Regions from separate parts of the Curtobacterium sp. MR_MD2014 genome, predicted to be linked through region 2. Evidence: predicted binding sites of a transcription regulator. Region 2 holds the regulator's gene; each other region holds the start of a gene.
The links. The regulator HrcA, encoded in region 2, represses chaperone genes, less so after heat shock. The targets are predictions, from matches to a motif close to TTNGCACTCGNNNNNNNCGAGTGCNAA.
Positions count from the first base shown of each region.

Region 1: the regulator HrcA is predicted to act here: its motif matches at 936-962, upstream of groL (chaperonin GroEL).
Region 3: the regulator HrcA is predicted to act here: its motif matches at 1,074-1,100, upstream of groES (co-chaperone GroES).

Region 1 is NZ_CP009755.1:3,027,862-3,030,126, reverse strand. Features, by position in the region: gene NI26_RS14015 (LytR C-terminal domain-containing protein) at 1-383, shown strand, start outside; gene NI26_RS14010 (cold-shock protein) at 543-746, shown strand; gene groL (chaperonin GroEL) at 1,006-2,265, shown strand, end outside.
Region 2 is NZ_CP009755.1:1,432,753-1,435,017, reverse strand. Features, by position in the region: gene dnaJ (molecular chaperone DnaJ) at 1-438, opposite strand, end outside; gene hrcA (heat-inducible transcriptional repressor HrcA) at 550-1,572, opposite strand; gene NI26_RS06575 (DUF4870 domain-containing protein) at 1,681-2,124, shown strand; gene hemW (radical SAM family heme chaperone HemW) at 2,147-2,265, opposite strand, start outside.
Region 3 is NZ_CP009755.1:3,182,466-3,184,730, reverse strand. Features, by position in the region: gene NI26_RS14715 (class I SAM-dependent methyltransferase) at 1-1,033, opposite strand, end outside; gene groES (co-chaperone GroES) at 1,194-1,490, shown strand; gene rarD (EamA family transporter RarD) at 1,652-2,265, shown strand, end outside.

The sequences.
Region 1 (2,265 bases), 1.6 Mb from region 2:
GCCCCTCGTCGAGCTCCTCGGCGTCGGCCGCGCCGTCGGAGACGCCCTCGGAGTCGCCGTCGGCGCCCGCGTCCGAGGAGCCGAGCGCTGCGGAGCCCTCGGCGCAGGGCGCGACGAGCGTCGTCGTGCTGAACGGCACGACGACGACCGGTCTGGCCGCCCGCGCCAGCAGCGCACTGACCACCGCGGGCTGGCAGGTCGCCTCGACGGGTGACGCCGGGACGACGGGGACGACGACCTCGGTCGTGTACTACCAGCAGCCCGAGCAGCAGGCCGTGGCACAGGGTGTGGCGAAGGCGCTCGGCATCGCGACGGTGGAGCAGTCGGCGGCGTTCCCGAACGCCGACGTCAGCGTCGTGCTCGGCGCCGACTACGGCGGCTGACGCGCGCTGTGTGACGGAGGTGTTTCGGGCACGTTGATTTCTGACGCGATCGGCGTGCAAGAACGTCACACCTCTTGCCTTGCCGCCGTTGTTGCACGAGAGTCATCGCCAGACGGCGATGGCGTCGTCCGCAACTGCAGCACCAGGGAGCAAGAGATCATGGCCAACGGAACCGTGAAGTGGTTCAACGCCGAGAAGGGCTTCGGCTTCATCACCGTGGATGGAGGGGGCCAGGACGTGTTCGTGCACTACTCGGCGATCGACATGTCGGGGTACAAGGTCCTCGAGGAGGGCCAGGCGGTGACGTTCGACGTCGGCACCGGGTCGAAGGGCCCACAGGCAGAGGCGGTCCGTCCCGCCTGAGCCCAGGACCACTCGACGAACGCGCCGTCCCCTCGGGGGCGGCGCGTTCGTCGTGCACGGCGCTCCGCCCGCCGAGCAGCCACCACCCGGGCCTGAGCGTGCCGGGTCCCGGCCGCAACGTGTCCTGGGAAGTCGAGCCGCGCCTCCCGACTGTGTTGCACTCACACCCGGCGAGTGCCAGAATCGGCGTTGGCACTCGCTTGCGCTGAGTGCCAGCACGACCCCCACGCACGACGTCCGGGAGGGACGAGAAACTCACATGGCTAAGATCATTGCTTTCGACGAGGAGGCCCGTCGTGGCCTCGAGCGCGGCCTGAACACCCTGGCCGACGCCGTGAAGGTGACGCTCGGCCCGCGCGGCCGCAACGTCGTCCTCGAGAAGAAGTGGGGCGCCCCCACGATCACGAACGACGGTGTCTCCATCGCCAAGGAGATCGAGCTCGACGACCCGTACGAGAAGATCGGCGCGGAGCTCGTCAAGGAGGTCGCCAAGAAGACCGACGACGTCGCCGGTGACGGTACGACCACCGCGACCGTGCTCGCCCAGGCGCTCGTCCGCGAGGGCCTCCGCAACGTCGCGGCCGGTGCCGACCCCGTGTCGCTCAAGCGCGGCATCGAGAAGGCCGTCGCCGCCGTCTCCGACCAGCTCCTCGCCAACGCGAAGGACATCGAGACCAAGGACCAGATCGCCGCGACCGCGTCGATCTCGGCCGCCGACCCCACCATCGGCGAGCTCATCGCCGAGGCGATCGACAAGGTCGGCAAGGAGGGCGTCGTCACCGTCGAGGAGTCGAACACCTTCGGCACCGAGCTCGAGCTGACCGAGGGCATGCGCTTCGACAAGGGCTACCTGTCGCAGTACTTCGTCACGGACCCGGAGCGCCAGGAGGCCGTCTTCGAGGACCCGTACATCCTCATCGTCAACTCGAAGATCTCCAACATCAAGGACCTGCTCCCGGTCGTCGACAAGGTGATCCAGGCGGGCAAGCAGCTCCTCATCATCGCCGAGGACGTCGACGGCGAAGCCCTCGCGACCCTCGTCGTGAACAAGATCCGTGGCATCTTCAAGTCCGTCGCCGTCAAGGCCCCGGGCTTCGGCGACCGTCGCAAGGCCATGCTGCAGGACATCGCGATCCTGACCGGCGGCCAGGTCATCTCGGAAGAGGTCGGCCTCAAGCTCGAGAACGCGACCCTCGACCTGCTGGGCAAGGCCCGCAAGGTGATCATCACCAAGGACGAGACCACGATCATCGAGGGTGCCGGCGACGACGAGCAGATCGCGGGCCGCGTCCGTCAGATCCGCTCCGAGATCGAGGCGACCGACTCCGACTACGACCGCGAGAAGCTCCAGGAGCGCCTCGCGAAGCTCGCCGGTGGCGTGGCCGTCATCAAGGCGGGTGCCGCGACCGAGGTCGAGCTCAAGGAGCGCAAGCACCGCATCGAGGACGCCGTCCGCAACGCGAAGGCCGCCGTCGAGGAGGGCATCGTCGCCGGTGGTGGCGTCGCGCTCATCCAGGCG
Region 2 (2,265 bases):
CGCGCAGCACGAGCCGTGGCACGTGTCGCAGACGACGGCCGTGTCGACCTCGACGTCCTTGTGGGTGCCGAAGACGACCTCGTCGAGGTCGACCTCGATGCGCAGCAGGGCGTCCTGCCCGCGCTCGGCACGGCTGCGCGGACCGTTGCCGCGTCCGCCGCCGCCACCCCCGCCGAAGAAGGCGTCGAAGATGTCGCTGAAGCCACCGGCGGCACCGCCGCCGAAGGGGCTCTCCTGCGGGCCGGCGTCGTAGCGTCGGCGCTGCTCCGGGTCGCTCAGCACGTCGTACGCGTGCGTCACGTCCTTGAAGCGCTCGGCCGCGTCCGGGCTCGGGTTGACGTCCGGGTGGAGCTCGCGCGCCAGCCGTCGGTAGGCCTTCTTGATGTCGGCATCGGAGGCGTCCGGCTGGACGCCGAGGACGTCGTAGTGGTCTGCCACGGTTCCCTCAGTCGGTTTCGGTTCGGTCGGTGGGTCGCGGCGGTCGCCGCGGTCCGGTCTGGAGGCGCGGAGCCGGTCCGCTGGACACCGCGCGTCGGGCGCAGGGTCCGGTCAATGTTCGCCCAGCAGCTTGGACAGGTACCGTGCGACCGCACGGACGGCGGCCATGTTCGTGCCGTAGTCCATGCGGGTGGGGCCGAGGACCCCGAGTCGGGCGACCGCTCCGCCGCCGGCGAGGTAGCCACCGGCGACGATGCTCGTCGCGTCGAGGCCGTACTCGGCGTTCTCGACGCCGATGCTCGCGGCGACGGCCACGTCGTCCACCTGCATCTCGCCGAACAGGCGGAGCAGGGTCACCTGCTCCTCGATCGCCTCGAGCACGGAGAACAGTCCGCCGGAGAAGTCGCGTTCGCTCTTCGCCAGGTTCGCCGCGCCGGCCATGACCAGGCGGTCCTGCCGGTTCGCCGCGACCTGCTCGATGAGCGTCGCGACGACGACGCCGCCGAGGGTCTGCGCGTCCGGACGGAGCTGCTGCGGCACCTCGCGCAGGGCACGCGGGACGTCCTGCAGCAGGAGCCCGACGCTCGCCCCGTTCACGACGGTGCGGAGCTCGGTGAGCGCCTCCTCGTCGAGGGGGACGTCCGTCTCGACCACGCGCTGCTCGACCCGGGCGGTGTCGGTGATGAGCACGACCATCAGGCGGGTGTCACCGAGCCGGACGAGCTCGACGTGCTGCACGCGTGCGCGCACCATCGACGGGTACTGCACCAGCGCGACCTGGTTGGTGAGCTGGCTGAGCAGGCGGACCGTGCGACCGAGGACCTCGTCGAGGTCGTTCGGCGTGCCGAGGAAGGTCTCTATGGCGTGGCGCTGCGCGCTCGACAGCGGCCGGGCTGCGGCCAGGTGGTCGACGAAGAGTCGGTACCCCTTGTCGGTCGGCACCCGCCCCGACGAGGTGTGCGGCGCCACGATCAGCTGTTCGTCCTCGAGCTGCGCCATGTCGTTGCGGATCGTCGCGGCGCTGACCCCGAAGGCGTGGCGCTCGACGATCGTCTTCGAGCCGACGGGCTCGCGCGAGGCGACGTAGTCCCGCACGATCGCCTTGAGGACCTCGAGGGAGCGTTCGCTGACCATCCGGACCCCTTCCGTTCGATGCTGGCACTCGGACGTGTCGACTGCTGATCCTACGCCCGACCGCCGACCGACCGGGACCGCCGGGGCCCACGCCGGTACGCTCACGGCATGAGCTACGGACAGCAACCGGGCGGCCCGCAGGACGGCCGCTACGGCCAGCAGCAGGGCGGACCCCAGAACCCGCAGGGACCGCAGTACCCGGCCGGCTTCACGCCGCCCCAGCCGATGTCGCCGGAGGACCAGCGACTCTGGGCGACGCTGACGCACGTCGGCGGCATCTTCTTCAGCCTGGTCGTGCCGATCATCGCCTACCTGGTGCTGCGCGACCGCGGGCAGTTCGTGAAGGAGCACACCCGTCAGGCACTGAACTTCCACATCACGATGGCGATCGCCGGGTTCGTGTGCAGCCTGTTGGCGTTCGTCGTCATCGGACTCGTGCTGCTGCCGATCCTGTACGTGATCGTGATCGTCTTCGCGATCATGGCCGCCCTCGCGGCGAACCGCGGTGACTTCTACCGCTACCCGCTCACCATCGAGTTCATCAAGCAGTAGCGCGCGAGCGACCGCCGGCGCGTCAGTCGAGCAGCTCGCGGACGACAGCGTCCGCGAGCAGCCGGCCCTGCAGGGTGAGCTCGATGCGTCCCCGCACCGCGGCCGTGCCGTCCACGAGGCCACGCGCGATGAGACCGGCGA
Region 3 (2,265 bases), 1.7 Mb from region 2:
CCGCCGCCAGGCGTGCCGACAGCTGCTTCACGTCGAGGGGCATCGTGTCCAGCACCCGGAACCCCTGCGCGAACGGCGTCGTCACGGCACGGTCCGACGTGACGTACGCGATGCCCTCGGAGAGCATCCGGCCTCCGATGGACCGCGCCAGGTCACCGATCAACCGCCCACGGATGACGGCGCCGTCCGGCTCGTACAGGTAGGCGCCGACGGGACCGACCTCGACGTCCTCGGCGTCCGCCGGGCCGGTGAGCTCGGCGATGCCGTGACCGCCGATGACGGTGGCCGCGCGCCGGACACCGTCACGGGCGAGGGGCCCGGACCACAGAACGAGCTCGACGACCTCGCGGTCGACGGACACCCACTGCGCCTCGAGCGTGTCCGGGATCAGGTCGCGGTCGATGCCCGGGCCGAGCTTCACGCCCGTCGGGGTCGTCGTCGCGGCGGCGAACACGGTGTCGAGCGACGGCGACCAGTCGTCCGGGTCGGCCAGGCGCCTCGTGTTCGCGTGCCCGGCCGTGCGTCGCGCGGGGTCCATCCAGACGCCGTCGACCCGGGACAGGTCGAAGGCGGCCGCGTCGCCGAGCTCGACCCGGGCGTTCGGCCAGAGCGCGAGGTTGTGCGTCGCGACCGCCGCGGTCACCTCGTCGCGGTCGACGGCGGTGACGTCGAGGTCGAGCGCGGCCATCGCCATGGCGTCGCCACCGATCCCGCAGCCGAGGTCCGCGACCCGGGTCAGACCGGCGGCGGCGAAGCGACCGGCGTGCTGCGCGGCGACCTGCAGTCGGGTGGCCTGTTCGAGGCCGGCCTCGGTGAAGAGCATCCGCGCGGCGAAGTCCCCGAACTTCGCGCGGGCCTTCTGGCGGAGCTTCGCCTGGGTCAGCACGGCTGCCACGAGCCCCGGGTCGTGTCCCTCGCCACGGAGCCGGGAGACCACCCGGACGATCTCGCCCCCGTCCGAGACGCCGGGGGTACGGTCGAGCAGGGCCATCCCCTCGGGGGTCAGCAGCTGGGCGAGGTCGGCGGCTTCCACCCGTCGATCCTCCCAGGTCGCCGGGGAGGCCCGACACGTGCTGGCACTCGGATTGACCGAGTGCCAGACTGTCCCTAGAGTTGTGGTTGGCACTCTCCTGTGCGTAGTGCCAACCGGTTCCCATCTGTACCGAGTCAGTACCGAGAAAGAAGAGGTCACCGTGGCCGTCACCATCAAGCCGCTCGAGGATCGCATCGTCATCCGCCAGGTCGAGGCGGAGCAGACCACCGCTTCCGGTCTCGTCATCCCGGACACCGCGAAGGAGAAGCCCCAGGAGGGCGAGGTCGTCGCCGTGGGTCCGGGTCGCATCGACGACAACGGCAACCGCGTGCCGCTCGACGTCGCCGTCGGCGACAAGGTCATCTACTCGAAGTACGGCGGCACCGAGGTCAAGTACTCCGGCGAGGACCTGCTCGTCCTCTCGGCGCGCGACGTCCTCGCGGTCATCGAGCACTGAGACCAGCAGCTCTCGTCACGAACGCCCCGTCCGGCTCGCAGCCGGCGGGGCGTTCGTGCGTCCGGGCGCGTGTCGCTGCGGCGCTCCCGGCCCGTCCCGGTGGTCGGCTTGGAGGCGCGCTGTCCGCCCGCAGCGTCCGCGCCCCTTCCTAGGATGGTCCCGTGAGTGAAGCGACCCCGGCGCGTCCGGCACGCAGCGAGGCATCCGTCGGCGTCGTGCAGGCGATCGTCGCGTACGGACTCTGGGGACTGATGCCCCTGCTCTTCGCCGCGATGGCCCCCGCCGGCGCGTTCGAGATCGTCGCCTGGCGGATCGTCTTCGGCCTGGTCTTCTGCGCGGTGGCGATCGCCGTCACCCGGTCGTGGCTCCGCACCCGCTCCCTGCTCGCCCAGCGCCGGGTGATGCTCGTGATGGGACTCGCGGCCGTGCTCATCCTGGTGAACTGGACCGTGTACGTCGCCGCGACGACGACGGGCCACACGGTCGAGGCGGCGCTCGGGTACTTCATCAACCCGCTCGTCACGATCGCCCTCGGCGTGGTCGTCCTCCGCGAGCGCCTGCGTGCGGCGCAGTGGGCTGCCGTCGGCATCAGCGTCGTCGCGGTCGTCGTCATCGCGGTCGGCTACGGGCAGGTGCCGTGGATCTCGCTCGCGCTGGCCTTCTCGTTCGGGTGCTACGGCCTGGTGAAGAAGCGGGTCGGGGGCACCGTCGACGCGCTGAGCGGCCTGACGATCGAGACCGTCTGGCTGGTCCCGATCGCCGTGGGGGCGCTCGT